Regions from separate parts of the Arthrobacter sp. MOO21 genome, predicted to be linked through region 2. Evidence: predicted binding sites of a transcription regulator. Region 2 holds the regulator's gene; each other region holds the start of a gene.
The links. The regulator HrcA, encoded in region 2, represses chaperone genes, less so after heat shock. The targets are predictions, from matches to a motif close to TTNGCACTCGNNNNNNNCGAGTGCNAA.
Positions count from the first base shown of each region.

Region 1: the regulator HrcA is predicted to act here: its motif matches at 2,915-2,941, upstream of groL (chaperonin GroEL).
Region 3: the regulator HrcA is predicted to act here: its motif matches at 4,474-4,500, upstream of AC2JAJ_RS12215 (Hsp20/alpha crystallin family protein).

Region 1 is NZ_CM170671.2:819,723-830,516, forward strand. It holds gene AC2JAJ_RS03710 (ABC transporter substrate-binding protein) at 1-1,003, shown strand, start outside; gene groL (chaperonin GroEL) at 1,104-2,738, opposite strand; gene AC2JAJ_RS03720 (ABC transporter substrate-binding protein) at 3,026-4,330, opposite strand; gene AC2JAJ_RS03725 (cold-shock protein) at 4,327-4,533, opposite strand; gene AC2JAJ_RS03730 (LytR C-terminal domain-containing protein) at 4,691-5,326, opposite strand; gene AC2JAJ_RS03735 (DUF3263 domain-containing protein) at 5,371-5,700, opposite strand; gene AC2JAJ_RS03740 (uracil-DNA glycosylase) at 5,829-6,599, shown strand; gene AC2JAJ_RS03745 (siderophore-interacting protein) at 6,614-7,453, shown strand; gene AC2JAJ_RS03750 (threonine/serine exporter family protein) at 7,475-8,962, opposite strand; gene AC2JAJ_RS03755 (peptidoglycan bridge formation glycyltransferase FemA/FemB family protein) at 8,997-10,313, opposite strand; gene AC2JAJ_RS03760 (lipid II:glycine glycyltransferase FemX) at 10,444-10,794, opposite strand, start outside.
Region 2 is NZ_CM170671.2:3,789,103-3,798,409, reverse strand. It holds gene AC2JAJ_RS17685 (PhoH family protein) at 1-223, opposite strand, end outside; gene AC2JAJ_RS17680 (GerMN domain-containing protein) at 643-1,563, shown strand; gene AC2JAJ_RS17675 (16S rRNA (uracil(1498)-N(3))-methyltransferase) at 1,550-2,329, opposite strand; gene dnaJ (molecular chaperone DnaJ) at 2,332-3,459, opposite strand; gene hrcA (heat-inducible transcriptional repressor HrcA) at 3,550-4,563, opposite strand; gene AC2JAJ_RS17660 (DUF3097 domain-containing protein) at 4,744-5,592, shown strand; gene AC2JAJ_RS17655 (DUF4870 domain-containing protein) at 5,668-6,078, shown strand; gene hemW (radical SAM family heme chaperone HemW) at 6,152-7,381, opposite strand; gene lepA (translation elongation factor 4) at 7,418-9,271, opposite strand.
Region 3 is NZ_CM170671.2:2,628,865-2,639,658, forward strand. It holds gene AC2JAJ_RS12200 (ABC transporter permease) at 1-364, opposite strand, end outside; gene AC2JAJ_RS12205 (hypothetical protein) at 537-2,501, shown strand; gene AC2JAJ_RS12210 (MBL fold metallo-hydrolase RNA specificity domain-containing protein) at 2,531-3,916, opposite strand; gene AC2JAJ_RS12215 (Hsp20/alpha crystallin family protein) at 3,997-4,464, opposite strand; gene AC2JAJ_RS12220 (universal stress protein) at 4,683-5,138, shown strand; gene AC2JAJ_RS12225 (DUF4118 domain-containing protein) at 5,599-8,172, shown strand; gene AC2JAJ_RS12230 (response regulator) at 8,169-8,852, shown strand; gene AC2JAJ_RS12235 (APC family permease) at 8,994-10,794, shown strand, end outside.

The DNA of each region.
Region 1 (10,794 bases), 1.5 Mb from region 2:
GTACATCGCCGAATACGGCGGCCGCGGAGCCCTGATGGACCTCTCCAAGCAAAGCGGCATCGATACCGCCAAGCTGGACAAGGAAGCCCTGGCCTCAGGCCAGTACGACGGCGCCCAGTATGGCCTCAGCACCGGCCAGAACGCCTACGTGATCATGGCCAACACCAAGGTCTTCGAGGCAGCAGGCGTTCCACTGCCAAACGACAAGACCTGGACCTGGAAGGACTTCGTCGACACGGCGGCGAAGATCAGCGCCGCCGGCGACGGGAAGAACTACGGAGCCGCCTATGGCAGCAACGAGGCAGACCTCATCATCTGGCTGCGCCAGCACGGCGAGAACCTCTACTCCCAGGACGGCAAGCTCGACTTTGACACCGCAACGGCCGCGTCGTTCTGGGAACGGCTCAAGGAGCAGCGTGACTCCAAGGCCAGCCCGCCGGCGAATGTGGCCACGGAAGACTCGGGGGCGAGCCTCGAACAGAGCCTGTTCGGCACCAACCGCGTCGGCATGGCCTGGTGGTGGACCAACCAGCTCGGCTCGCTCCAGTCCACCACGGGAAGCAGCATCAAGATGCTGCGGGCTCCAAGCACCGAAGGCGCATCGGCCAGCAACGGAATGTACTACAAACCCACCATGTTCTGGTCCGCGTCCTCACGTTCCAAGCACCCTGCACAGGCCGCTGAGTTCATCAACTACCTCACCAACAGCCCGGAAGCGGGCAACATCCTGATGACGGACAGGGGCGTTCCCACGAATGCCGACATCGTCAGCAGCATCACCGCCTCGTTGAAGCCGGCCGACACCACCGTGGTTGGCTTCCTCAAGGACATTGCCCCTGACATCAAGGATGCGCCGCCGGTGCCGCCGGTTGGCGCCGGCAGCGTCCAGAACGTGATCAAGCGGTACACCGACGAGGTTCTGTACGACCGGCTGACGCCGCAGGCAGCCGCCGAAGCGTTCAAGAAGGAAGTCCAGGGAATGCTGGATTCGGCACGGAAGTAGCCTCCCGCCCTGGAACAAAATGCATCCTGGAACAAAAATGCGGCCCCCTCCACGAGGGGGCCGCATTTCATGTCAGCGGGACAGGTCCCGGCAGGAAGGCTTAGAAGCCGCCCATGCCGCCCATGCCGCCCATGTCGTCTCCACCGGCGGGGGCAGAAGCCTTCTCGGGCTTGTCTGCCACCACTGCTTCGGTGGTGAGGAACAGGCCGGCGATGGAGGCCGCGTTCTGCAGGGCAGAGCGGGTCACCTTGACGGGGTCGTTGACGCCGGCGGCCAGCAGGTCGGTGTATTCACCGGTGGCTGCGTTCAGGCCGTGGCCTGCGGGCAGGCCGCGGACCTTGTCGACGACTACGCCCGGCTCCATGCCTGCGTTGAAGGCAATCTGCTTCAGCGGAGCGTCGATGGCAACGCGGACAATGTTCGCGCCGGTTGCTTCGTCACCGGACAGCTGCAGGTTGGCGAACGCCTTGGCGCCGGCCTGGATCAGTGCCACGCCGCCACCGGCGACGATGCCTTCTTCCACAGCAGCCTTGGCGTTGCGGACTGCGTCCTCGATGCGGTGCTTGCGCTCCTTGAGCTCAACCTCGGTGGCGGCACCGGCCTTGATGACTGCAACGCCGCCGGCCAGCTTGGCCAGGCGCTCCTGCAGCTTCTCGCGGTCGTAGTCGGAGTCCGAGTTCTCGATCTCGGCGCGGATCTGGGACACGCGGCCGGCGATCTGGTCGGCGTCGCCTGCACCCTCGACGATGGTGGTCTCGTCCTTGGTGACAACCACCTTGCGTGCCTGGCCCAGGAGTTCCAGGCCGGCGTTCTCCAGCTTGAGGCCAACCTCTTCGGAGATGACCTGGCCGCCGGTGAGCACGGCGATGTCGGCCAGCTGGGCCTTGCGGCGGTCACCGAAGCCCGGAGCCTTGACGGCGACGGACTTGAAGGTGCCGCGGATCTTGTTGACGATCAGGGTGGCCAGGGCCTCGCCCTCGATGTCCTCGGCGATGATCAGCAGCGGCTTGTTGGACTGCATGACCTTTTCCAGGACAGCAACCAGTTCCTTGACGTTGGAGATCTTGGAGTTGACGATCAGGATGTACGGGTCCTCAAGGACCGTTTCCTGGCGCTCTGCGTCCGTGACGAAGTAAGCGGAGATGTAGCCCTTGTCAAAGCGCATGCCTTCGGTGAGCTCGAGCTCCAGGCCGAAGGTGTTGGACTCCTCGACCGTGATGACGCCTTCCTTGCCCACCTTGTCGAGGGCTTCGGCGATGAGGGCACCGATTTCGTCGTCACCGGCGGAGATGGATGCCGTTGCGGCGATCTCTTCCTTGGTTTCGATTTCCTTGGCGGAGTTCAGCAGTTCGGCGGTGACGGCCTCAACAGCCTTCTCGATGCCGCGCTTGAGGGACAGCGGGTCGGCGCCGGCGGCAACGTTGCGCAGGCCTTCCTTGACCAGGGCCTGGGCCAGCACGGTTGCCGTGGTGGTGCCGTCGCCTGCGACGTCGTCGGTCTTCTTGGCAACTTCCTTGACCAGCTCAGCGCCGATCTTCTCGTAAGGATCGTCCAGCTCGATCTCCTTGGCGATGGACACACCATCGTTGGTGATCGTGGGGGCGCCCCACTTCTTTTCGAGGACGACATTGCGTCCACGCGGGCCGAGGGTGACCTTAACGGCGTCGGCGAGGGTGTTCAGGCCACGCTCAAGGCCGCGGCGTGCCTCTTCATCAAATGCAATGATCTTGGCCATAACGGCAGTAGTCCTTTCGGGACAGTCGTTAAGAATGAACCTTCGCTGCAGTGCCCGCGACGGACGATCCTTTGACGGCGGCCTCTGTATGCCTCCGGGCAGGGATCTCACTGAAGTGAGGTGTTTCCTTCGCTCCTTGACCGGTGCCCGCTCCGCCGGCCGGAACCAGGCTTTGCTTAGCAGTCGGTGCGTCAGAGTGCTAAGTCAATAATTAGCACTCCCCAGGTGAGAGTGCAAGCGATAAGGCGCCGCTGCGGCCTCTGGACGGGACACTTCGCTATCGGCGATCAGCCCGTATGTCCTGCCGTCTCGTGGCCGGTGGGGGCGGGGTTGTTGTCCGCGCCGTAGGTGAACACGGTGAAGGTGGCCGTGGTGATGTCCCCGTGGGCGTCGAAGGCAACCGGGCCGGATTCGCCGTCGTAATTTACCGGCCCGCCGCCGGCAAGGCCGGAGAGACACTCTTTGTAGGTGCGGCACGGGGCGGATGGCTGCGCCGCGCCTGCCGCCGCAGGCCCGGCCGGGGTGGCGGCTGCACCTGCAGCACTGCCGCCCGAGACCGCGACCAGGTTGGCGGCGATGGACCGCCCGGCGTCATCCTGGGCGCGGGCCGCGGCCAGGGCCGCGAGGGTTACGGCGTCATACGTTTCCGCGGCGTAGGACACGTCCTTCAGGGCACTGTCGACGCCGAGCAGCCTCCCTTGGAAAGCGGCAGTGGGAAGCTGGCCCGGGACCACGGCCCGCGCCCCGTCGAGTGCGCGGGAGCCGAGCCGGGACCCGTAACGCCCGAAGGCGCCGTCGCTGAGGAGGATCCTGGACCCGCTCAGGCCGGCGTTGTTCAGTTCCGCCAGGGCACCCTGCGCCCCCTCCCGCGCCACCAGGACGACGGCGTCGGGCTTGGCCTTGCCCGCGGCAGTTGCGGCAGGTGCGGCGTTGCCTGGCTTAAAGACGCCGCCCGGCAGGACTGTGAGCCCGGCTTGCCGGGCCGCTTCGGTCACGGCGGCCGCGACGTCCTTTCCGTAGGCACCGTCCTGGGACACCACGCTGATGGAGGCGGCGCCGGCGTCCTTGGCCAGTTTGGCCAGCACCGGTCCCTGGGCGACGTCGGCCGCCACGGTGCGGAAGTAGAACCCTCCGCTGTCGATTCCCGTCAGGGCGGCGGCAGTGTTGGCGGGCGAGATCAGCGGCGTTCGGGCCCGGGAAAGGACCTCGACGGCGGCGGCGGCATGGCTGGAGTCGGTGGGTCCGATGACCACATCCGCCTTGGCCGCCACCAGGGCGTGGGCCTGCCCGGAGGTGTCCTGGTCCTGGTGGACGGGCAGCAGTTCCACCGGCCGGCCTTTGTGGCCGCCTGCCGCATTGATTTCCTGGACGGCCAGTTTGGCGGCGGCAAGCTGGGGCGCGTTGAGGAAGGCGTTGCCCCCGGTGTTGTCCAGGATCAGGCCCACGCGGAGGACTCCGTCGCCGGAGGCCTCCACCGGTTCCACCCGGGCATTGCCGGTGGTGCCGGCGCAGCCTGTGACTGCGAGCAGAGCGGCCAGCGACAGGGTGGCGGCCGCCCGGGAAAAGGCAGCGGAGCGGATGGCCTGCTTCACTCTGCCGGCCGGACGTTTTCCGCCTGCGGGCCCTTTTCGCCTTCGCCCACTTCCAGTTCCACGCGCTGGCCCTCGTCGAGTGCCCGGTAGCCCTCGCCCAGGATGGCTGACCAATGGACAAAAATGTCATCCCCCGAGCCGTCAACGGTGATGAAGCCGTAGCCCTTTTCGGCGTTGAACCATTTGACGGTTCCCAGTGCCATAGTGAACAACTCTTTCCGTTGGGACCGGGCGGGTCCGTGCTGTTGGGTGCAGTCCGGCCGGGCCGGTTGAAAGCCACTCTAGCCAATACCGGTGGCCGCCACGGGCCGGCAGCGTCATCGGTCCGCGAACGTTATCCAGGCGTGACTGGAGCTGCGGCTACCGGTATCCGGGGCCGAGCACCACCACCAGGGGTGACTGGAATTCCGAGCTGTTCACCACCGTGGAAACGTTCAGCAATGCGGCCAGCTCCTGTGCGCTTGCCAGTTGCTCTTCGCCGGCGTAGAACACCACGGAGGTCTTCTGCGGGGCACCCGCCCAGTTGCCTACCGGCCCCAGCTTCCAGCCGTCGGCCTGGACCGTTCCGCCCACCCGGCTCGCCAGGCCGCCAACGCCCGTGGCGTTGTAGACCGCGACTGCCTGCGCCTTGTTGACGACGGCCTGCCGGGTGGCCGAAGCTGTGGGCTCCGGCCCGCTGGCGGCGGAGGACTCCGGGGACACCGACGGCGCGGCCGTGGCAGGGGGCGCGGAGCCGATGGCCTGGGCCGAAGGGGTTGCTCCGGTCACCGCGAGGGGGCTGGCTTCCATGCTTGCCGATGCCTGGCTCCCGATTCCGCCGAAGCCAAGCTTCGGGAGGATGAGGAAGGACACCAGCCCGATGGCCAGCGCGGCCACGCCAACCGCCAGGATGGGCCACAGCCGTACCCGTGCCGGGGCTGACGCCGTCCGGTGGACACCTTGTCGAGACCCGGTTTCCGGAACCTTGTCGAATTCATCGCGGGCGTATTTGGTCATGGATGCATCCTTGGGAATTGCTGCGGGAGGCCTTGGCGGGGGTCCTAGGCGTCGGACCCCAGGCGCCGCGCGGTACGTGCACGGTGGCGCGACGTACGTAGTCTACGCAATCTCTTGACCAGCATGGGATCGTGGGCCAGCGCATCCTCGCGGTCAATCAGGGCGTTGAGCAGCTGGTAATAGTGGGTTGCGGAGAGGTCGAACAGCTCGCGGATGGCCTGTTCCTTGGCTCCGGCGTACTTCCACCACTGCCGTTCCAGAGCCAGCATCTGCTGCTCACGCTCGCTGAGGGAAGACTCACGGAGGGAAAAGCCTGCCAGGAGGGACTTCCGCGGTTCCTGCTCCGGCAGGTGTTCCCGGGCCGGTTCCGCCACGGCACACTCCTTCGCTGGTTACGGTCAATGTCTCACCCCTATGCTACGGGCGAATAACAGCCATGTCATTTGGGGGCCAAAACCCGGCATCGCTCCAGCACTGCCACGGCTCCTGCCAGAATGGAACGATGTTTGAATCCGATGCGCTGTTCGAACTGCGGCAGGACCCCACCGATGCCCTGGGCTTCGCGGACCTGGCTCAGCTGCCGCTGGTTGAGCTCATGGCCCCTGACTGGGCCGCTGCGCTGGCGGGCGTTGAGGGAAAGCTGCGCGCGGTCCTGGACTTCCTTGCCGCCGAAGAGGCCGCGGGGCACGCACTGCTGCCGCCGCCGTCGAACGTCCTGCGCGCCTTCCGCCAGCCGCTCAACGGCGTGAAGGTCCTCATCGTGGGGCAGGACCCCTACCCCACGCCCGGCCATGCAGTGGGGCTGTCCTTCTCCGTGGACCCGCGCACGCGGCCCCTTCCCCGCAGCCTGGTCAACATCTACCGGGAACTCGAATCGGATCTCGGCTTCCCGCCGCGCGTCCACGGGGACCTTTCGGCGTGGGCCGACCAAGGGGTGCTGCTTCTGAACCGCGTGCTCACCGTGCGGGCGGGGGCGGCGGGCTCGCACCGCGGCAAAGGCTGGGAGGAGATCACGACGGCGGCCGTCACCGCCGTCGCCAACCGGCGGGCGGCGGACGGCTCCAGGGTGCCGCTGGTGGCCGTCCTGTGGGGGAAGGAGGCGGAGGGCGTCCGGCAATACCTGGCCGGCACCCCGGTGGTGGCGAGCGCCCATCCGAGCCCGTTGTCCGCCTCCCGCGGATTCTTCGGCTCCAAGCCCTTCAGCCGCGTGAACCAGCTGCTCCGGGAGCAGGGTGCGCTGGACGTAACCTGGGAGCTCCCGGCGGTGGCCTAGCTTAGGCTGGCCTTATGAGCATTGTTCCCGCCGCCACCAGCGCCACCAAGAAGAACCGGCCCCAGGTCAACCTGGCGGTACTGCGCACGGAGCAGCTCTCGCCCCATATGGTCCGTATCGTGGCCGGCGGGGACGGCTTCGCCGACTTCGTCAACAACGGCTTCGTGGACCGGTACGTGAAGATCGTCTTTCCGCAGCCCGGCGTCGAGTACCCCTCTCCGCTGGATCTTTGGGCCATCCGGGAGACAATGCCGCGTGAGCAGTGGCCGTTCACCCGCACCTACACCCTGCGGTGGGTGGATCCCGAGGCCAGGGAGCTGGCCATCGACTTCGTGGTCCATGGAGACGATGGCCTGGCGGGGCCGTGGGCGGCAAGGGCGCAGCCGGGTGACGCGCTGACGTTCACCGGCCCCGGCGGCGCCTACAACCCCAATCCTGAGGCGGACTGGTATCTGTTCGCAGGGGACGAGGCCGCTTTGCCGGCCATCGCAGCGTGCATTGAATCGTTGCCCCCCGAGGCCAAGGGGCTGGCCTTCCTGGAGGTCGCATCCGACGCGGACATCCAGCCGATTTCCGCCCCCGCCGGCGTGGCCGTCACCTGGCTTGCCCGCAATGGAACCCCTGCCGGCGCCAGCGACGTCCTGGTCAACGCCGTGGCCGACGCCGTGTGGCCGGAGGGCACGGTGGACGTCTTTGCGCACGGTGAACGCGGCTACATGAAGGCGCTGCGGGAGGTCTTCTTCAAACAGCGCGGCCTGGACCGGCGGCAGGTGTCGCTCTCCGGATACTGGGCACAGGGCCGCGTGGAGGACGTCTTCCAGGCGGAGAAGAAACTGCCGGTAGGCCAGATCTAGCGGCCGCTGCCCCTGTGCTGCCTAGCGGCGCCGGGCGCGGCGCCGCTCATTGCTGGCCAGGCTCCGTGTCAATGGGCGGGCCAGGACGTCGCCCAGGACGATGCCGCCGGCCGTGCCCAGCACAATGGCGCCGGCGCTGAGCATACCCCCGGCACCGGCCAGGATCTCAGCCTCCTCAACGGTCAGTACGTACATGGAACGGAAGATCGTGAGGCCCGGCAGGAGGATCAAAGCCGCCGGGACGGCCACCACCAGCTGCGGGGCACCCATCCGCAGGGCCACCACCCGCGCCAGCAGGCCGATGACAACGGCGGCCAGGGCGGGTGAGAAGCGGTCCCCGATCCCCAGCAGTCCGGCGCCGAGCAGCACCAGGTATCCCGCGACGCCTACGGCTGCCGTGGGCAGCAGGAGCTTCCATGTGGTTTGTTCGGTAATGCCGATGGCCATCACGGCCGCGGCAACGAAGAGGATGAGGACCCACAGGTCGTAGGCGGGCGGGAAGGTCTGCGTGACGTCGATGCGCTGCAGGCCGGTCAACTCCCCCACCACGAAGGCCACCGCGATGCCTGCCACAATGGCGCCGAAGGTCAGCAGGGTCGACAGGAACCGGCCGGCCGCCGTCACCGGGAAGCCGTTAATGGCGTCCTGCACCGAGGAAACCAGCCTCCCCGTGGGCAGGAGCAGCAGGATGCCACCCACCACCACGATGGAGGGGGAGTTGGTGAGGCCGAACTGCCACAGCAGCAGGGCGAGCATGGTGACCACGAACGAACAGCTGGCCGTGATGAAGAAGTCGGGCACCCGCCAGCGCCCCAGTCGGCGGGCGAGCAGGCTGACAGCAATGTTGGCCACGAAGGCTATGGCGGAGGAGACCGGTCCCCCACCCAGGACGCCGACGAACACGGCGGCGAAGATGCCGAAGGCCACCGTGACCATCCAGCGCGGGAACGGTTTGGGGCTGGTGATGGCCTCGTTGAGCCGGCGGATGGCCTCCTCACGGCCCACTCCCCCGGCCACGATGTCCGTGACAAGCTGGTGCACCTTGGCCAGGCCCGCGTAGTTGTTCGTCCAGGAGCGCACCACGCGCAGCAGGGCGATGGGTGTCTGGTCCTTGGGCGCATAGTTGATGCCGACGGACTGGTTGGTGATGTCCACTTCGATGTTCTTCAGCCCCAGGGCCGCGGTGACGGCAATAATGCTGGTCTCCACCTCCAGGGCGCCCGCACCGTAGCGGAACATGGTTTCGGCCAGGTGCAGGGCGAAGTCAAGGGTCTTCCGGGCGGACGTGTCCACCCCGCCCACCTGGATGGTGGGGTTCGCATAGGGGCTGCCGGCCAGCCTGTCCACGATGCTCAACGGTGCTGTGGGCGGGTTTTCACCCTGCACCAGGCGGCGCAGCATCCTCTTGGCCGCAGCATCCTGGCGAAGTTGCGCGGGGGTCAGCGGCTCGGTTTTGGGCAGGCCGTCAGTCTTCGGCCGGCGGCCGGGGCGTTCTGGCCGGTCAGTCAAGGTCGCCTCCTCCCAGTGCGCGATCTACGTTCGGTCAGGCTTTCCGCTTCAGTGGCAGCTTGCCCAGGATGGTGCGGGCTGCCGCTGCGGCGTTCCTGGCGATCCGGTTGGCGTGGAAGGCGGCAGGCCGGACGGGCAGCACGAAGTCGCCCACCAGCTGGACCACTTCCCCGCCGAAGCCCTTCTTGAATTCGTACCCGCCGTGGCCCTCCTCATCCTGTCCGGAGATGCCGAACGTGCCGTAGAAGTTATACCGCGGGTACCCCTTCTCCAGCGCGTGCAGCATCATCCCCCAGTAGAGGGAGGTGGCGCCGTTGAAGTAGATGTAGTCCTGGACGGTGCCGCCGATGACGCACACCACCTCGTCGCCGTAGCAGACGAAGTGGATGGCTGCGACGGTGGCCGTGCCTACTGAGTCGGGGAACCGTTCGATGTCCTTCAGGCTGCGCTCGTAGCTGTCTACGAGGTCCTGGACCACCTTAAGCCGGTTGGCTTTCTTCTTGCTGCCGGTTTCCTCCACCTCACGGCGGAGGTCGGCGGCGGTGGCCGACTCCGCGGCCAGGCGTTCGGTGATGGATTTGCGGTAGGCCGGGATGTCGATCTTGGCCATCATGAGCTTGGTGAACTCGGGCGAGGTGGTGCGGAGCAGGTGCTCGTAGTAGGCGCGTTCGCGGTAGACGAACCCCTTTTCGTCACCGGCCCGGCTCAGTGCCCCGTAGAAGTCGTCCAGGGTTTCCAGGGTGGCCTGTTCCAGGAAGACGCCGTTCTTCTCCGCTTTGCGGATCGCTTTGCGGGTCCGGTAGCTGGTGCTCATGATCAGTTCCTCGGCATCCTGGATGCCTGTGAGGTCCTTGATGAACATCCAGTTCACGTTGACGAAGTTCATGTCCAGTCCCTGGTGCCGGAACCCGAGGCGTTCCAGTTCCGCCACCAGCGGCCGGTTGTCCTCGATTTCGGGGTGCTCGGCTCCCTCGGCATCACGGGCAATGTAGTGCAGATTCGGCGAGATGCGCAGCTCGGCAGCCTTGCGCCCGGCAGCGTGCTTGCGGAGAAGTTCGACGACGGCGCCCACCAGTTCGCGGTCCGTGTAGTCCATCAGGGGGCCCTTGGCGCATTCGCAGACGGTGTAGCCAAGCCGGGTGGTGGTGTAGTTCAGCTTTCCGGCAGCCACAAGCTCGCCGTCGCGCCGGACTCCGAACAGATCCACCTGTTGCCCCCGTGCGCGCTGGAAGCGGGCGAAGTCGATGGACTGCAGGAAGCTGTTCTGCGGGTGCTTCAGGACGAAGGCCTCGAAGTCAGCGTCGCTGAGGATGGCGTACTCGAGTTCGGTAGCGGCGGAAACTGTATTCAAGGAATGACCTTCTTCTGAACTCTTCGCGGCCTGGCGGGGCACGCGCTGGGCGGGACGTTGTGCGGTGGCGGGAGCCGGGCTGGCGGCAGACGGCGGTGGCGCGGCAGCGCCGGACGCCGGGCCGGACCGGTCAGTAGAACTGCTGGCCCGTGCGGGCGGTTTCAATCCGGCGGAAGACCTTTTCTCCGCCGTTGACCCAGAGCCGGTGCTTGAGCGGGGCAAGGACGTAGTCGTAGCAGCCGACAAAGTCGGTCACAGTCTTGGTGAAACTGGTTTTGAACATGCCCATGCCGTACAGGTTGTGGCTCTTGTCCTTGATGCGGGAGGAGGGCGGGGTGCCGCAGAAGTCGTACTCGGTGCAGCCGAGCTCCTGCATCCGGCTGATGGCCGCCCACTGCACCAGGTGGGAATCGCCGTACTGCTTGCGGTTCTGGGTGGAGCCGCCGTCCTTGTAGGTTGCTTTCGCGCCGTAGTTGATCAC
Region 2 (9,307 bases):
CGCTGATGGAAAGCTCGTTGCCGCGCGCATGGAAGTTGACGTCCGGAAACTGCTCCTCGATGAACCTCAAGGCCTCATCATGGCTGCCGAGGGATTGAACCATCTGGTCTGAGTTCTCGAAAAGGACAACTTCAGTGCGGATGCCGGGAAGGGAATGGGGAAATTCCCCCGGGCTGCCTTCGCCCGTGTTGAGCCGCCGCCTGCCGTTTGCTGATTCAGTCATGGTGCTGGCCCGCAGGCCCGTGGTCCCCTCGAAGTTCGGCATATGTTTTCGTTTGCTTCGCCGGCGGCCGCTGCACGGCGCCAAGTTCAGCGATCCATTTATCTTACGTCAGCAAGCACCGGGGGCGGATGACGCGCCGGTGTTGAAGTGCGGGAGCCCCGCGGCTCCCCGGCGGCGGACACGGACCGTCCGCTTGGCATGAGGGACGGTTTGTATCAACTTCATATCGGGCTCATATCGTTACCGTTGCAGTTGGGCGGGTACAGCCTAATCACCGCGCGGGCGCACCGGCGGCTGTGCCATGCTGGAAATCCAGCGTCTGCTGGGACACCAGGCCGTCAGGGGATCGGCCCGCCACGCCACGAAAGGACAAGGGCAAGGAAGTGCCGGAAACCTCTGCGCCCTCATGGGCTGGACGAATGGCGGGCCGGGTGCGCCCCGCCGTCCTGGCAGGAGTCCTCGTCCTCGTTCCGGTGCTGTCGGGCTGCACGGCCGAAGGGGGCCCGACGCCCTCCCGCTCGCTCGCCTCAGTGCCCGCCACGGGCGGCACCATGCCGGATGGTCCCGCCACCAGCGCGCCGCTGGAGACCACGCAGTCTTCGAACAAGGCCCCGGTGTACTGGATTGGCCGCAGCGGGGGCAACATCTTCCTGTACCGCGAGTTCCGGGACGTTCCGGAGCAGGAGAACCCGGTAACGCGTGCCCTGCGGGCCATGATGTCGGACAAGCCCCTTGACCCGGATTTCTTCACGCCGTGGCAGAACCCCGGCAAGCTCGCCACGTCGATCTCGGGCAAGGATGTCATCACCGTTGACGTCTCCGCGGACGCCTTCAATAGCAACCTCGACGCCGACATGGCCGCCCGCGCCATCCAGCAGCTGATCTATACGGCCACTGCGGCCGCCGCGAGTTCGGGGCTGATCGATACCGGACAGCAGATCCGCGTCCGGATCCTGGTGGACGGACACACGGACTATGTGGCATTCGGGCATGTGCAGCTGGGTGCCCTGATGACCCGCGCCGCCGGACTGGTGGCGCCGGTGTGGATCATCGATCCCCAGGAGGACGCGGAGGTACCCGGAGGCAGCATCAAGATCACCGGACGCAGCACCTCCCCCGGCAGCAAGCTGCACTGGCAGATCCTGCAAGCGGCGGACGGCGGCAGCAAGACACCTTTCCTGACCGGCGAGACCACCGCCGCAGCGGAGCAGGGGCAGGCGGGCGCCTTCACTCTCGCCCTCACCCTGCCTCCCGGCGATTACGAACTGCGGGTGGGGCAGGCCGGTTCCGGCGGCGAGCCGGACCGGAACGAGGACACGCGCACCTTTACGGTTCGCTAGCAGCCCACAGGCCCAGGACGTCGCTGGCAAGCACGACGGCGGCCGGGCCGGCCGTTGACGAGCGCAGGACATGGTGCCCCAGCAGGGCGGTAACGGCGCCCGCGCTGCAGAGCTTCGTTACTTCACGTGGGCTGATGCCGCCCTCGGGACCAACGATCAGCAAAACCTCCCGTGGGCCCTCGCTGCCGCGGCCAGGCCATGCTTCGAGGACGGAGCGCAGCGGCCGCACGGCGTCCTCGTGCAGGATCACCGCAAGGTCCGCCGCTTCTACGGCCGCGCGCAGCCCGGCGGACTCGACGGCGGGCCGGACATCCGGGATCCACGCCCGCCGCGCCTGCTTTGCCGCCGCGGCTACGGAGGACTGCCACTTGGCGTGGGCGCGGGCTGCCCGGTCGCCTTTCCACCGCACGATGGACCGTTCGGACTGCCACGGTATGACGGCATCAATGCCCAGTTCGGTGGCCGTTTCGATGGCCAGTTCATCCCGGTCACCCTTCGCCAGGGCCTGGACCAGCACCAGTCGGATGTCCGGGCGGGGTTCTGCCGCCACGGTTACGCACTCCACCTCAAGGCCGGAGGGCGCGGCCGAAACGACCTTCCCCGTCATGCGGGTGCCGGCGCCGTCGACAATGTCCACGGCCTCACCCGGTGAAAGCCGTTTGACGGTGACCGCGTGCCGCGCCTCCGGCCCTTCGAGGACGAACAGTCCACCGGGGACCAAGCCGTCCAGGGCGCCTGCGGCGGTGAAGAAGACGGGGTTGCTCACCGTTACAGGTTACCGAGCCGGTCCCGAAGCTTGGCGAACATGCCGCCACTGGCAGCGAGCTTGCCCTCGGTGATCTGTTCACCGCGCAGCTTGGCAAGCTGCCGCAGGAGGTCCTCCTGCTGGGAATCCAGTTTGGCCGGGGTGTCCACCTGGAGGTGGACCTTCAGGTCGCCGCGGCCGTACCCGCGCAGGTGGGTGACCCCAAGGCCGCGCAGGGTGATGATCTCCCCCGACTGGGTCCCGGGCTTGACGTCGATCTCCTGGGTGCCGTCGAACGTTTCCAGGCTGACGTCCGTGCCCAGGGCCGCGGCCGTCATGGGGATATGCAAGGTGGCGTGCAGGTCGTCGCCTTCCCTGACGTAGGTGGCGTCGTTATTGACGCGGATTTCCACGTAGAGGTCACCGGCGGGACCGCCGGCAGGGCCCGCTTCACCCTGCCCGGCGAGCTGGATGCGGGTTCCGGTGGCCACGCCGGCGGGAACCTTGATGGTCAGCGAACGGCGGCTGCGGATGCGGCCCTGGCCGCTGCATTCGTTGCACGGGTCCTTGATGACCGTGCCGAATCCTTCGCAGGTACCGCAGGGCGCTGCCGTCATGACCTGGCCCAGGATGGAGCGGACTGCCCGCTGCACCTGGCCACTGCCGCCGCAGATGTCGCAGCGCTCCGGCTGAGTTCCGGGGCGGCAGCAGGATCCGTCGCAGGTGGGACAGACAACCGCGGTATCCACTTCAAGCTTCTTGTTGACGCCGAACACCGCGTCCCGCAGGTCGATGCGGACACTGATCAGGGCGTCCTGGCCGCGGCGTACACGGGATGCCGGGCCGGACGTGCCGCCGGCACCGAAGAAGGTGTCGAAGATATCCTGGAAGGCAAAGCCCTGGCCCGCGTAGCCGGCTCCGCCGAATCCATTGTCCGTCCCGTTCTCGTTGCCCGTGGTGTCGTAGACACGGCGCTTCTGGGGGTCGGAGAGGACCTCATAGGCGTGAGTTACTGCCTTAAAGCGCTCCGCAGCGTCCGCACCGGGGTTTACGTCCGGGTGAAGGGTGCGGGCCAGCTTGCGGTAGGCCTTCTTGATCTCTTCTCCCGTCGCCTCCGGCGAGACTCCTAGGACGTCATAGTGGCTGCTCAAAGTTCGTATCTCTTCCTTGTTGTACTGCATGTACTGGGGCTGCCCGGCCTTAGCCGGCCACCGCAACAACCAGCGGCCGACATGACGGGGTCAGGGCCCCAGAATCCTGGAAAGGTAACGCGCCACGGCCCTCACCGCGGCCATGGTGGTGGGATAGTCCATCCTTGTGGGGCCGAGGATCCCTACTTTTGCGGCACTGTCCGGCCCGTAGCCGGTGGCCACAACGGAGGCCTCGGCGAGCCCGTCATACGGGTTTTCCCTCCCGATGCTGACGGCCACACCACGGTGGTCCTGGGCCATCTCGCTCAGCAGCCGCAGCATCACCACCTGCTCCTCCAGCGCCTCAAGCACCGGGCCGATGCTGAGCGGGAAGTCCACGTTGGACCTGGCGAGGTTGGCGGTCCCGGCCATCACCATCCGGTCCTCCCGGCTGCTTTGCGCCAACGCCTCAAGGCCATGGGCCAGCGCGTGGGCCGCCTGCCGCTGGGACGGGGCGGCAGCGGCGACGACGGCGGGAAGCGCCTGGCTGAGCTGGCTCAGCGGTGTGCCGGCCAGGGCCCCGAGGAAACGCGTGCGCAGGGCCGCCAGCACGTCGTCGCCAAGGTCCTGTCCGACGTCGATGACCCGTTGCTCCACTTTGCCGCTGTTGGCGATCAGGACCACGAGGACCTTGCGCGGGGCAAGCAGGACGAATTCGATGTGGCGGACCAGGGCCCTGCTCAGGTGGGGGTACTGGACTACGGCCACCTGGTTGGTGAGCTGTGCAAGCAGACGGACGGTGCGGTCCAGCACGTCGTCGAGGTCGTCAGACCCCTCAAGCAGTGACTGGATGGCGCGGCGCTCCGCGGCGGAGAGTGGCTTGACCGCCGAAATCTGGTCCACGAACAGCCGGTAGCCCTTGTCGGTGGGGATGCGGCCGGCGCTGGTATGCGGCGCCGTAATCAGGCCCTCATCCTCCAGGGCCGCCATGTCGTTGCGGATGGTGGCGCTGGAGACCCCAAGATGATGCCGCTCCACCAGGGCCTTGGAACCGACCGGCTCGCGGGAGTGGACGTAATCCTCCACGATGGCCCGCAGTACTTCCAGTTTGCGTGGCTCGCTCACTCTCCACCTCCATCCATGGTCCGGGGCCTCCGCCCCGCCTGCATGCTGCCACCAACAAGGGTTTAGCACTCGACATGCCTCAGTGCTAACAGTCTATTATGCCGCCGCGCGTTGTTAGCATTGGTACCGCTCCGGGCGAAATTCCGGTGCTCACTACCTAGCGCTAGGCGGATCACATCCATGGATTACCAGAACTGGGCCCCCCGGGACATGTCCGCGCCGGTCCGCGCGGAGCTGCCCGAAGTTCCTGTTGAACGCGGGATGGTGCTCGAGGACGTCCAGTCGGGCTGGGTGGGTGCCGTGACCCGCGTGGAGAAGTCTGGCGGCATGCACGTGGTGGCGTTGGAGGACCGGCGCGGCAAGTCCCGTTCCTTCCGGCTGGGCTTCGGGTTCCTCCTGGACGGCCAGGCCATCCGGCTGATGCCTCCGGCGCCGCGGGCCGCTGCGGGCGTGCCCGCAGGCAGGACGGCATCGGGATCGGTGCGGGTCGAAGGCCAGCGTGCCCAGGTGGCCAAGGCGAGCCGGATCTGGGTGGAGGGCAAACACGACGCCGAACTTGTGGAGAAAGTCTGGGGCGACGACCTCCGCGTGGAGGGCATCGTCGTCGAGCCCCTGCACGGCATCGACGACCTTGCCGCGGCGGTGGCCGACTTCCGCCCCGGGCCGGCCAGGCGCCTCGGCGTCCTGGTGGACCACCTGGTGCCCAATTCGAAGGAATCCCGCATCGCGGACGCAGTGATGGCCTCGCCCGGCGCCGCCGGGAACGTGCTGATTGTCGGCCACCCCTACGTCGATGTCTGGCAGGCGATCCGGCCGGCCGTCCTGGGGATCGACCGATGGCCCGCCGTCCCCCGCGGCCAGGACTGGAAGACCGGCATCCTGAAAGCCTTTGGCTGGCCCCATGCAACCAAGGAGGACGTCGGGCTCGGATGGCAGAAGCTGTTGGGCGCCGTCCGTACCTACGCAGACCTGGAGCCCTCGCTGCTCGGCAGGGTGGAGGAAGTGATCGACTTCCTCACCGTGCCCTGAAGGCCGGACGCCGCCCCAAGAGACAGTATTCTTGGTAGTAGTCAGCAAAACTTGCACCCCCGAAGGAAACAGACTGTGGCAGAAAACGCACGTGATCACAGGGACGGCCAGGGCCGTTCCGAGTACCATGGCGTGCCGGCCAACGCCCTGCCGCTCACGGCCAGTGAAGACCGCCAGTGGGCAACCCTGGCACACTTTGGCGGCATCCTGGGATGTGTTCCCGCACTGCTGATCTACCTGATCTTCCGGGACCGCGGCCCCTTCACCGCGCAGGAATCCAAAGAGGCCCTGAACTTCAGCCTGCCGCCCACCATCGCCGCGGTACTGGCCAACATCCTGGTGTTCGTTCCCGTGGTCGGCAACATCTTCGCCGTGATCGCCACGCTGATCTGGGTCGCCCTCACCTGCTTCTCGGTAGCGGCCGGCATCCATGTGAACCGCGGCCAGCCGCACCGCTACCCCTACAACCTGCGCTGGATCAAATGACCTCAAAAGACTTTGGGGCCCACACCCGCAGGGTTCCCTGACCGAGCTTGCGAGGTTAGGGGGCGGGTGGGGATTAGTCCGGCAGGATGCGCCGCACTACCGCGTCCGCGAGGAGCCTGCCCTTCAGTGTGAGGACCAGGCGGCCGCGGAACGCGGCAGCGGGTTCCACCAGTCCGTCGGCGATGAGGCCGGCCACCTCGTGCCGCCCCGCTGCGCTGAGCGCGGAGACCTCGAGTCCGGACTGCAGGCGCGCCTCAAGCATCACCCGTTCCAGCCGCCGGGTTTCCGGATCCAGGGTCTCCCTGCCGGCGGCCGGCGACAGCCCTTGGGACAGGCGGTTGGCGTAGGCGGAGGGGTGCTTGACGTTCCACCAGCGGACCCCGCCCACATGGGAATGCGCACCGGGGCCGATCCCCCACCAGTCGTCTCCCCGCCAGTAGGCGAGATTGTGGCGGCACGCCTGCTCCGGTGTGCGTGCCCAGTTGCTGACCTCGTACCAGCCCAGGCCGGCCTCGGCGATCAGCTGGTCGGCGAGCTCATACTTGTCGGCGTGGTCGTCGTCGTCAATGCCCGGGACCTCGCCCCGGCGCATCTGCGCCGCCAGCTTGGTGCCGTCTTCAACGATCAGCGCATAAGCGCTGATGTGGTCCGGCTGGTACGACAAAGCGGTTTCAAGCGAGCACCGCCAGTCAGCCAGGGACTCCCCCGGTGTCCCATAAATGAGGTCCAGGCTGACGGCGAGGCCCGCATCGCGTGCCCACTGGACCACCTGCGGCACCCGGCTTGGGGTGTGGGTCCGGTCCAGTACCTTGAGCACATGCGGGACTGCGGACTGCATGCCGAATGACACACGGGTGAAGCCCGCGTCCTTGAGGACGCCGAGGGATTCCGGCGTGACCGAATCAGGGTTGGCCTCGGTGGTGACCTCCGCCCCATCCTCGATGCCCCATTGGTCAATGGCGGACCGCAGGATCAGAGCGAGGTCGTCAGCAGGCAGCAGGGTGGGAGTGCCGCCGCCGAAGAACACCGTGCTGAGCTTCCGTTCCGGCACGCCTGAGGCCACGAGCACCTTGCCGGCCAGCTGCACCTCGGAAACAGCCGTCCGGGCATAGGCATCCTGGGAGGCGCCGCCGCCAAGCTCTGTAGCGGTGTAGGTATTGAAGTCGCAGTATCCGCAGCGGACAGCGCAGAACGGGATGTGGACATAGAGCCCGAACGCACGGTCCCCCGCACCGTCCGCTGCCTGCGGGGGCAGGATACCGTCCGGCGGGGCGGGGTCGCCGAGGGGCAGGGTGCTAGGCATCGCAGGGGCCTCCGGTGCATCCGGACGCGGTGTTCACTACTTCTTGGCCTTGTCCTTGGACTCGTCAGTGGTCAGGGCGGCGATGAAGGCTTCCTGGGGAACCTCCACCCGGCCCACCATCTTCATACGCTTCTTGCCTTCTTTTTGCTTCTCCAGCAGCTTCCGCTTACGGGAGATGTCACCGCCGTAGCACTTGGCCAGCACGTCCTTGCGGATGGCGCGGATGCTTTCGCGGGCGATGATCCGTGAGCCGATGGCGGCCTGGATGGGCACCTCGAACTGCTGGCGCGGAATGAGTTCGCGCAGCTTGCTGGTCATCATCACGCCGTAGGCGTACGCCTTGTCCTTGTGGGTGATGGCGCTGAAGGCGTCCACCTGTTCGCCTTGGAGCAGGATGTCCACCTTGACCAGGTCGGCCACCTGTTCGCCGTCGGCTTTCCAGTCCAGCGAGGCGTAGCCGCGCGTCTTGGACTTGAGGAGGTCGAAGAAATCGAAGACGATTTCCGCCAGCGGGATCCAGTAGCGCAGCTCCACCCGGTCCTCCGAAAGGTAGTCCATGCCCTTCATTTGGCCGCGGCGGCCCTGGCACAGCTCCATGATGGCGCCCACGAACTCATTGGGCGCCAGGATGGTGGCGGACACCATGGGTTCGCGGACTTCCTTGATCTTCCCGGCGGGGAATTCGCTCGGGTTGGTGACGGTCAGGACGCTCTTGTCCTCGAGGGTCACCTCATAGACCACGTTGGGGGCCGTGGAAATCAGGTCCAGGTTGAACTCGCGCTCCAGGCGTTCCCGGACGATCTCCAGGTGCAGCAGGCCCAGGAAGCCGACGCGGAAGCCAAAGCCCAGCGCGGCGGACGTCTCGGGCTCGTAGACCAGGGCGGCGTCGTTGAGCTTGAGCTTGTCCAGGGCGTCCCGCAGGACCGGGTAGTCCGTACCGTCCAGGGGGTAGAGGCCGGAGAACACCATCGGCTTGGGGTCCGCGTAGCCGCCCAGGGATTCCGACGCCGGCTTGGCCAGGTTCGTGACCGTGTCACCGACCTTGGACTGGCGCACGTCCTTCACACCCGTGATCAGGTAGCCCACCTCGCCGACGCCGAGCCCCTTGGACGGGGTGGGTTCCGGTGAGCTGACGCCGATCTCCAGGAGTTCGTGGGACGCCTTGGTGGACATCATCTGGATGCGTTCGCGGGGGTGCAGCATGCCGTCCACCACCCGCACGTAGGTCACCACGCCGCGGTAGGTGTCATAGACGGAGTCGAAGATCATGGCGCGGGCGGGTGCGTCAGCATCGCCGACCGGCGCGGGCAGGTCCGTGACGATCTTGTCCAGCAGGGCCTCAACCCCGACGCCGGTCTTGCCGGATACCAGGAGGACGTCCTCGGGGTTGCCGCCGATCAGGTTGGCAAGTTCCGCGGCGTACTTTTCCGGCTGCGCGGCAGGAAGGTCGATCTTGTTCAGCACCGGAATGATGGTGAGATCGTTTTCCATGGCGAGGTAGAGGTTGGCGAGAGTCTGGGCTTCGATGCCCTGGGCAGCATCCACCAGCAGGACCGCTCCCTCGCAGGCCGCCAGGGACCTGGACACTTCGTAGGTGAAGTCCACGTGGCCCGGGGTGTCGATCATGTTCAGTGCGTAGCTGACGCCGTCCACTTCCCAGGGCATGCGCACGGCCTGGGATTTGATGGTGATGCCGCGTTCGCGCTCGATGTCCATCCGGTCCAGGTACTGTGCCTTCATATCGCGTGCCTGCACCACTCCGGTGGACTGCAGCATGCGGTCGGCCAGGGTGGACTTGCCGTGGTCGATGTGCGCGATGATGCAGAAGTTCCGAATAATGGCCGGATCTGTCGCGGCGGGCACCGGTGCGGTGCGGGCCATGGGAGACACGCAGGGTCCTTACTGTTGGATTTTCCGCGGCCCTCC
Region 3 (10,794 bases), 1.2 Mb from region 2:
GGACGTACCGGGGTGCGAACTCGATGGCCCCGGTGCCGAACACGACCGCAAGCGTCACCAGGATGCCGGCCCCCATGGCTGCGGCCACCACGGCGAACCGCCGCCACGACCAGGCCAGGCGCCGCGCCGCCGTCACCGCCGCCACGGTGAACATCACCAGCAGGGCCGCGCCCACCCACAGCGGGTTGGTGATGATGCCGCCCAGCACCAGGCTGATGACTGCCAGCTGGGCCGCCCCGCGCAGGATGGCCAGGGCCGGGGAGAAGGACGACGGCGTCCGCGAGCCCCACAGGAATCCCACCGTGAGTGCCACCAGGGTGGCAAGGGCCACGAAGGTCGGCGCCAAGGCGGCAATGTCGGGCATCGCTTCAGCTTACTGAGGGGACGGGTATTGGGGCTCGTCGAAGTCGAGTACTCCGGATCATTGCCCCTGGCCAAAACGGCGGCCTACGCTTGCGCGTAAATGGGTGGAAGTAATGGCCCGTCCGGTGACGGCGGACAGGGTGCCGCATGCGATTGTGCCCAGGAGTTGTGCGATGAAAACCACCCCGTCCTCCCGTACCGGCCAGTTCCTGGTCCTGCTCCTGGTCCTGGCCGGCGCCGTCCTAAGCGCTCCCGGCCGGGCTGAGGCGGACCCGGTCTATGGCACGCAGAGCATCGCCTACTCGGGGGTCAGCAACCCGCCCACATCGGACAAGCCGCAGAGCAAACTGTGGTTCAATGCCGGGTCCTGGTGGGCGGACATGTGGACCACGGGGTCGGGCTGGAGCATCTACCGCCTGGACCGCTCCACGGAGACGTGGGTCAACACCGGAATCGTCAATGACACCCGCGCGAACACCCTTGCCGATGTGCTCTGGAACGGCAGCAAGTTGTACATCGCGTCCCACGTGGTGACCGTGACGGGGGACGGAACCCCGAACCCCTCCCAGTCCGGACAGCCCGCGAAGCTCTACCGGTACAGCTACAGCGGCGGTTCCTACGCCCTCGATCCAGGTTTCCCCACCACGGTCACCAACAATTCCAGCGAATCCATGACCATCGACCAGGACTCGCTCGGAGCCATCTGGGCAACATGGACCCAGGTGGCCGGCAACTCCACCTCCGGCTACACGAACACGGTCTATGTCAACCACTCCGCCGACGCCGGGGCCACCTGGGACGCGCCGTTCGTGCTCCCGGTGGCCAGCCCGCACCCGGCACCCGACGATATTTCCGCCGTCGTGGCTTTCAACCGCAACCAGATTGGCGTCATGTGGAGCGACCACCTCGCCAATACCGTCTGGTGGGCCACGCATCCGGACGGCAAAGCGGCCGACTCGAACTGGCAGCTGCAGCCGGCCATGCGCGGGAAAGGCCAGGCCGACGACCACCTCAACCTCAAATCCCTGCAGTCGGACACCGCGGGGCGCGTGTTCGCCGCGGTGAAAACCAGCCTGAACGATTATTCCTCGGACCCCGCCGTCCCGCAGCTGGTGCTCCTGGTGTTCAAGCCGGGCACCGCCGCCTTTACCCAGTCCACCATCTCCGTGGCCGGCGACTGCGTCACGCGCCCGCAGATCCTTCTGGATACGCAGAACAACATGGTCCACGCCTTCCAGACGGCGCCGCCCACCTCTGTCACGGGGTGCTCCTATTCGGGGGCGGCAGGCGCCATCTATGAGAAGACAGCATCCATGGACAACCCCGTTTTCGGGTCCGGCCGGGGCACGCCCATCATCCAGAGCGCCTCGTCGTCCAACATGAACAACGCCACCACCACCAAGCAGAGCGTGGACAGCTCCACCGGGCTGGTAGTGCTTGCCAGCGACCATGTGGCCAAGCGGTACTGGTTCTCGGACCGCCCGCTCGGCACGGCCACGCCGCCGCCGGCCACCGGAGGCATCACGGTGGTGAACTCCAGCACTACCTACTCGGGGACGGCCACGCTCACGGCTCCACTGCCGGTCCCGGCCGGCACCGCTGCGGGCGACGTGCTGGTGGCCTCCGTTGCGGCCGACTTGAACCCCACGATGACCCCTCCCACAGGGTGGACCCCCATCGTCAGCGGGCTCTCGGTCAGCACCGGGGCGCGGCTGTTCAGCTACTACCACGTGGTGGGCGCCTCCGACCCGGCGAGCTACACGTGGACGTTCAACACAATCGTGAAGTGGGGCGGCGGCATCACGGCCTACCGGGGCGTCAACAACGCCGCGCCACTGGACAGCAGCGTGGCCACGGCTACGGACACCAGCTGGACGAAGTCGAGCCTCACGGTGGGCAGCATCACCACGGCCACCAACGGGGCCATGCAGATCAGCACGATCATCTGCGACTGCGCCTCGCCGGTATTCTCCCCGCCCAGCGGCTGGACCCAGCGCTGGCAGTCGGCAGGCGGCCAGATCGCCGATCAGGCGGACCTGCTGCAGGCGACGGCCGGCGCCACTGGCACTGCCACCTGGACTTTCAGCGCCATCAGGGGAGCGGCGGCCTGGCGGACGGCATTGAAGCCGGCGGGCTAATTCCCGCCGGCGCCCCTTCGGGGGTTTCTTCAGTGCGGGTTTTCGAGGGAGATGGTTTCCAAGTGCTCGGGGACGCGGGCTTTCCACCCGAGCTGGCGTTTGATGCGGGCCCTCAGGGCGTCGGAGGCGTCGGCTTCTCCATGCGTTACGTAGGTCATGGCAGGGGCGGCAGGGGCAGTCTTCATCCACTGGATCAGTTCGTCCGAGTCGGCGTGCGCGGACAGCCCTTCCATCTGGATGACCTCGGCCTCGATGCTGATGTCCTGTCCGTAGATGCGGAGCTCCGTTGCGCCTGCGGCGAGGGAGGCGCCCCTGGTTCCCCCGGCCTGGTATCCGCTGAGGATGATCGCGTTGCGCCGGTCCGGCCCGTACGCCGCGAGGTGGTGCAGGATGCGGCCGCCGGTCAGCATGCCGCTCGCGGAAATGATGATCATGGGCCCGCCCCGGAGGTTGAGCAGCTTGGACTGGTCGGCACTGCGGACAGGGGTGGCCACATTGTACAGGGCCTTGAACTCGTGCTCCTGGAGCCTGTGTTCCTCGCGGTGGCGCTGGTACATGTCGGATGCGTCGATGGCCATGGGGCTGTTCAGGAAGACAGGGATCGGGGGGATTGCGTGTTTGGCGAGAAGCCGCGAGAGGTGCAGCAGTACCGTTTCGGCGCGGCCGACGGCGAAGGCGGCGATCATGATGACCCCGTGCCGTTTTGCCACCCGGGTGATGATGCTGCCGAGTTCGGCTTCGGGGTCGCCAACCGGGTGGGTCCGGTTGCCGTACGTGGATTCGGCGACCAGCACATTGACCCGTTCCAGGGCCCGGGGCGGGAACATCAGGGGGTCATCGGCCCGTCCGAGGTCGCCGGTGAAGTGGATGGTCCGGCCGACGACTTGGAGGTGTATTTGTGCCGCGCCGAGGATGTGGCCGGCAGGAAGGAAAGTTGCTTCTATGCCCCCGGGCAGCGGAAAGGGGGAGTCGAAGTCCAGGGTCTTGAAACTGTCGAGTGACCGGACGGCGTCCTCCGCGGTGTAGAGCGGCAGGGGAGGGTGATGGGTTGATGACGCCTTGTGGTCTGCGTAGCGGGCTTCCTCCTCCTGGAGGTAGCCGCTGTCGGGAAGCAGCAGCGTGCACAGTTCCGCGGTGCCCGGCGTCGCGTAGACGGGCCCGCGGAAACCGTCCCGAACCAGTGCGGGGATATATCCGCTGTGGTCCAGATGGGCGTGGGTGAGGACTACGGCGTCAATGTTGGCCGGACTGATCTGGAACGGTACGCGGTTGCGGTCCCGGAGGTTCTTATAGCCCTGGAACAGCCCGCACTCGATGAGGATCCGGTGGCCCTGCGACTGGATCAGGTACCTGGAACCCGTCACCGTGTCCGCTGCGCCAAGAAACCGCAGTGTGGCAGGACGCTGTTCCCTCATGGCCGCTCCTTACATACTGCGGTTTCGGCAGCGCGGCAATCCGCGCGGGATGTCAAAGGTGCCGGACGGGGCTGGCCGGATCAGCCGCGGCTGATGGGAAGTTTCTTTGGTTCGGCGGGCTGGGCTTCGCTGGGCAACGGGGCGCGGACTTCCAGGACGCCGTTGGTATAGGTGGCCTTGATGTCTTCTTCCTTGACCCCTTCGGGGAGCGGGATGTTGCGGCTGAAGGATCCGTAACGGAACTCTGACCGGTAGCTGCCTTTGTCCTTGTGTTCTTCTTTTTCCTGGCGTTCGGCGCGGATCCGCAGGAACCCGTCGTCCATGGTGACTGCAATGTCTTTGTCCGGATCAACGCCGGGCATCTCGGCGCGGACCACCAGGGTTTTACCATCGACGTACTCTTCTACCCGGATGGGGACGGGGCCGGCTGCGGAGTCGAACATGCGTTCCATGGAGTCCAGCAGCTCCGCCGGGGACCGCAATATGGTGTTGAAGGGGGAGGTCCACCGGGTGGTTGCGAACGGGGACCGTTTGAGCAGATCAGACATGACAGATTCTCCGCATTCGATGTAGGCGAGGGCCCTCGTCGGGGCCGGCGCCAGTCCAGTTAATACCCCTGCAGGCGGGGCGGATAGAGACAAAAGACCCTCCTGCCGGATGGTTCGCAGACGGGCTGGATCCGGAGGTGCCGTCCCGAAAAGAGGGGCTTTCGCCCCTGCCGACGCGCGGAAAACGTGCCGTAGTCTTGCCAGCGAAAGGGAGGACCATGACCAGCACCGATTCGTTCCTGATAGTCGTTGGCTTTGACGGGTCCGAGCATTCCCGCGCAGCACTGGACTGGGCCATGGATGAGGCCCGCCGGCGCCACGGCCAACTCCGCCTCATCACGGCCTGGGACAAACCCCAGCTGGCGTGGTACCCCGCGGTCCTGGAAACGGCGGCAGGCGAAATAGTCACCGAGGAGTCTCCGGAGCAGGCCGCCCGGACGCTCCAGGCCGAGGCGCTGCAATCCGCTGCAGATGGGGGCGTCACGGCAACGGCGCAGCTGGTTAAAACCCACTCGCCTGCTTCCGCGATCCTCGACGCATCCAAGGATGCGGGTCTTGTCATCGTCGGCTCCAGGGGGCACGGAGGATTCCCCGGGCTGCACCTGGGCTCGGTCTCCACCCAGGTGGTCAACCACGCGCAGTGTCCTGTGCTGGTGGTCCATTCCAAGGCATAAGTGCCCCTGTTGCACGCGGCGGATGGGACGTAGAATTAAACCGCCTGCAGGTAACCATCAGATGACGCCGGGTTGTTCAGGACATGCGAATGTCCGAGCCTTCTCTTAGCGAGATCGCGAAGGTACCTGCAGGTTCTGCGTTTAAAGACCCTCTTGCATCCCTGGAAAATCCGGCGTAACACTGTGAATACGTTCTTCGAAAGAAGGACGGGAACGAACAAACAGGGAACCCTGGAACGCACCATGGATCTGATCCACGGTGGTCTGCCGGTGACGAGGCAGGAAGCACCGGGATTCCCGCAAGTTCGGGAGATGATGTTCGTCATAACGGAATCAAAACAGTCGAAGCCCCTTCAGCATTGCTGGTGGGGCTTCCCCTATGTGCGGCCACGCTGCGTGCAGTGAACAGCCCGTCCGGGGCGGGTTTGTCCGGGTGGCCGAACGGGATAAGACTGTGGGTATGGCACGGGGAACGCTTCGGATCTTCCTGGGGGCCGCCACCGGGGCGGGCACCACCTACGCCATGCTGCAGGAAGCCCACCAGCTGCTGGCCGGCGGCAGGGATGTGGCCATCGGCGTCGCCGCGGACTACGGCAGGCAGGACACCCGGCAGCTCCTGGAAGGGTTCGACGCCGTGGCGCCGCGCCTCGTGCGGGACGCCGCCGGGGCGGAGGTACCCGAGCTCGACGTGGCGGCGGTGCTGGAGCGGCGCCCGGACGTTGCCGTCGTCGATGAATACGCCCACGTCAACGCCCCGGGCAGCCGGAACGAACACCGGTGGCAGGACATCGAGGAACTCCTGGCGGCCGGGACGGACGTGCTCTCCACCCTTAGTGTCAGGCACCTGGCCTCGCTGCAGGATGCGGTCGCCGCCATCACCGGGGAACCGGGCGGGGATACGGTCCCGGACGGGATCGTGCGCCGGGCGGACCATATCGAGTTGGTGGACATCTCCCCGGGCCTCCTGCGCCAGAGGGCGGCCGACGGAAAGATCTTCCCGAAGGACAGGATTGACGCCGCACTGGCCAACGAGTTCCGCCTGGGCAACCTTATTGCGCTGCGCGAGGTCGCCCTGATCTGGCTGGCGGACCGGGTGGATGAAGGGCTGGCCACCTACCGCGAAAGCCAGGGGATCACGGCAACGTGGCCTGCCCGGGAACGGGTGGTTGTGGGACTCAATGGAGGCCCCGAGGGGGAGGTGCTTATCCGGCGGGCGTCCCGGATCCTGTCCCGGGTCAACGGCGGCGACCTCCTCGCCGTCCATGTGCGCCGTGCCGATACGGGCACCGCCGAGTCCGTCCAGGCACTGGAAGCCCAACGCCGCCTGGTCACCGGCCTCGGCGGCACCTGCCACACCGTGTCCGGCGAGGATGCGGCGGATTCACTCCTGGAATTCGCCCGCAGCGTCAACGCCACACAAATCGTGATCGGGGCCTCGCCCGGCGGGCTGTGGAGCCGGGTCCTCGGCGCCGGCGTCGGCGCCAAAGTGGTGCGGGGATCCGGTGACATCGACGTGCACATCGTGTCCCATCCGCAGGCCGGCCGAGGCCTGCCCCGGCCGGCACCCGCCGCGCTCGGCCGTGCCCGGACCACGGCAGGCTTCATCCTTGCCGTGGTGCTTCCGGTTTTGCTGACGGCAGCCATGTCCGCCAGCCCGGAACTCAATCTCGCCACGCACGCGCTCGTCCACATCACGGGGGTAATGGCGGTGGCGTTCATCGGCGGCCTGTGGCCGGCGGTGCTTGCGGCGGTCCTGGGTTCGCTGCTGCTCAACTACTTCCAGACCGACCCGGTGGGAACGTTCAACATCAGCGATCCGCAGAACGTCTTCGCGCTGCTGGTCTTCCTCAGCGCGGCGGTGGCGGTGTCGCTCGTGGTGGGACTGTCCGCCCGGCGTGCCAGCGCCGCGGCACGGGCACGCGCCGAAGCCGCCACCCTTGCGGACCTGGCAAACGACGCCCTCCTCGCCGACGACACCGTCGCGGCCTTCATGGCCAAGGTCCGGGAGACGTTCCAGGTTTCCTCGGCAGGCCTTTTCACCAGGCCGGGAGACAGTGAAGGCGGCTGGGAACTCCAGGCCTTCTCGGGGGACCGGCCGCCAGCCCCTCCGGATGCGGCAGCCATGGCGGACAGCGTGGAACTGGCCGACCCGCGCACGGCGCTGGTCCTCTCCGGCCGGACCCTGACGGCGGGCGACCGGCTCCTCCTTACGGCGCACGGAGCCCACCTGCTCCTGCTGCTGCAGCGCCATGCCCTGCAGCGCACGCTGCAAAGCACCACGAAACTGGCCGAGGGGAACAGCGTGCGCACCTCCATCCTCCGGGCCGTCAGCCATGACCTGCGCACCCCGCTGGCCGGGATAAAGCTGGCCGTGACGGCCCTGCGGCGCCAGGGCCGCAAGCTGCCGGCGGAGGTGCAGGCCGAGATGCTCGCCACCATCGAGTCCTACACGGAGCGGCTGGACGCCCTGATCTCCAACCTTCTGGACATGTCCCGGATTTCCAGCGGTTCGACGGCGCCGCTGACGGGCCCGGTCACCTGGCGAGATGCCATCGAGGACGCGCTGCGCGGCCTCCCGGCGGACCACATCCGGGTTGAGCTTGCCCCCAACATGCCGGTGGTGGACGCCGACGTGGGGATGCTGGAGCGGGTCATCGCCAACATCGTGGAAAACGCGCTGAAATACGCGCCGGGGTCGGACGTCGTCATCGTAGGCGTCTCCGGTGCGTCGCATGCAGCGGCCGACGGCGGGGCTCCCTTTGGCGAGCTGCGCATCGTCGACCACGGGCAGGGTGTGTCCGCTGCCGCCGTCGAGGGCATCTTCCAGCCGTTCCAGCGGCTCGACGATGCGCCGGAAGGGCTCGGCATGGGGCTGGGCCTCGCCGTCGCGAAAGGCTTCACCGAGGCCATGGGCGGCCAGCTGCTGGCCGAACCCACCCCGGGCGGCGGGCTTACCATGGTGATCCGCCTGCCGCTCTCCACCGGACCGGCAGTGTCCACCCTCCGCCGGGAAGCAGGCAGCAGCACCGTATGAGAACCATCCTGATCGTCGACGACGAGCCGCAGCTGCTGCGCGCCCTGCAGGTCAACCTTCAGGCGGAGGGGTACCAGGTGCTCACCGCCCTGGACGGGGCGAGTGCGCTCAAGCACGCGGAGGGCGGCCACCCCGATGCCATCGTCCTGGACCTCGGCCTGCCGGACATCAACGGCGTGGACGTGATCACCCGGATCCGCCGCACCAGCAGCACGCCGATCATCGTGCTCTCCGCCCGGCACGGGTCGGTGGACAAGGTCCGGGCCCTGGACGCCGGCGCGGACGACTACGTGACCAAGCCGTTCGGGCTCGACGAACTCCTCGCCCGGCTCCGCGTCGCCGGTCGCCGCAGCGGCACGCCGGAGCTGGCGGAGGACATGCCCGCCATCGACGTGGGCGACTTCGAAGTGGACCTGGCCAACCGCAAGGTGACCCGAGGGGGAGCCCCGGTCCGGCTCACCCCGCGGGAGTGGGCCATCCTCCAGTTGCTGGTGCGCAACCCGGGACGGCTGATCACCCAGCAGCAGATGCTGGCGAAAATCTGGGGGCCGGGCTACGACAACGAAACCCATTACCTGCGCGTCTATATGGGGCAACTGCGCCGCAAGCTGGAGGCGGACCCGGCCCGGCCCCGGCACCTGCTCACCGAAGCCGGCATGGGCTACCGCTTCGAGCCCTGACGTGCCGCGGAAGGCCCGGGCCGCCGTCGTAAATCACGCGTAAAGGATTCGTCAATAAAGGCCCTTTCCGCGGGGCAGCCGTTTTCGCCGGTGCTAGCTTCACAGTGGTCGCGGTGCAAAGGGCAGCGCGGAAAGGCAGACATGACCACGTTGAGCAGGCCCCCGGCGGATCCGTCCGCGCCCCACCCGCATGGCCGGGAAGCGCTGAAGGACTGGCTGCTGTTCGGGCTGCAGGACAGCAAGGGCGCCCACCCCGGCCCCGGCGGTGTGCCCACCCAGCACGAAAAGAAGCATCCCTGGTGGCAGGTCATGTGCCTGACGGGCGTGGACTATTTCTCCACCCTGGGCTACCAGCCTGCCATCGCCGCGCTGGCCGCCGGCGTCATCTCCCCGCTGGCCACCCTGGTGCTGGTGGCGGTGACCCTGCTGGGCGCCCTGCCGGTCTACCGCAGGGTTGCCGGCGAAAGCTCCCGCGGCGAAGGCTCCATCGCCATGCTTGAACGGCTGCTGCCCCGCTGGGGAGGCAAGCTCCTGGTGCTGGTCCTGCTCGGGTTCGCCGCCACGGACTTCATGATCACCATGACCCTTTCGGCGGCCGACGCCACCGCGCACCTGATCCACAACCCCGTGGCTCCCGGATGGCTGCAGGACCAGAACGTCCCCGTCACGCTCATCCTGCTTGCGTTGCTGGCCGCGGTGTTCCTGCGCGGCTTCCGGGAAGCGATCGGCGTCGCCGTTTTCCTGGTGGTCCTCTACCTGGGCCTGAACGCCGTGGTGGTGGTGGCCACCCTGATGCAGGTCCTGGCGCATCCGGCGGCCATGGGGGACTGGTGGACGAATCTCTGGACGTCCCATGGCGACCCGCTGATGGCTGTGGCCATCGCGCTGCTCGTGTTCCCCAAACTTGCCCTGGGCCTGTCCGGCTTCGAAACCGGCGTCGCGGTGATGCCGCAGGTCCGGGGAGCGGCGGACGATACCGAACATCATCCGCAGGGCCGCATCCGGGGTGCCCGGCGCATGCTCACCTCCGCCGCGGTGATCATGAGCGGCTTCCTGTTGACCACCAGCTTCATCACCGTTGTCCTCATCCCGGAACAGGAATTCCAGCCCGGCGGCCAGGCGAACGGCCGCGCCCTGGCCTACCTCGCACACGAATACCTCGGCGTCGGGTTCGGCAGCGTCTACGACATCAGCACCATCGCCATCCTCTGGTTCGCCGGCGCTTCGGCCATGGCCGGCCTGCTGAACCTGGTCCCGAGGTACCTCCCGCGCTACGGCATGGCGCCGGGCTGGGCCAAGGCGGTGCGGCCGCTGGTGCTGGTCTTCACCCTGATCGGCTTCCTGATCACGTTCATCTTCGAGGCCGACGTCGACGCGCAGGGCGGTGCATACGCCACCGGCGTCCTGGTGCTGATGACCTCCGCCGCCGTGGCCGTGACACTCTCGGCGCGCCGGCGTGGCCAGCGGAACCTGACCTGGGGCTTCGGTGCCATCACCGTGGTGTTCGCCTACACCACCGTTGCCAACATCTTCGAACGCCCCGAAGGCATCAGGATCGCCGGGATCTTCATCCTCGGCATCATCGTCATCTCACTGCTCTCCAGGGTGCGCCGCTCCTTTGAACTGCACGCAACCCGGGTGCACCTGGACCAGCAGGCCCTGGAGTTCATGTCCAGCACGCTGGAGGGGCCCATCGCGATCATCGCCCACGAGCCGCTGCGGATGTCCGCCCAGGCGTACCGGGACAAGCTCGAATCGGCCGTGGAGGTCAGCCACCTCCCGCTGGAAGGCGAGGCCCTGTTCCTCGAGGTGGTGGTGGATGACTCCTCGGACTTTGAAACCGAACTCCATGTGCGCGGCGTGAACCGGCACGGCTACCACATCCTCGAAGTCCACGGGCCGGTGGTCCCCAACACCATCGCCTCGGTCCTGCTGCACATCC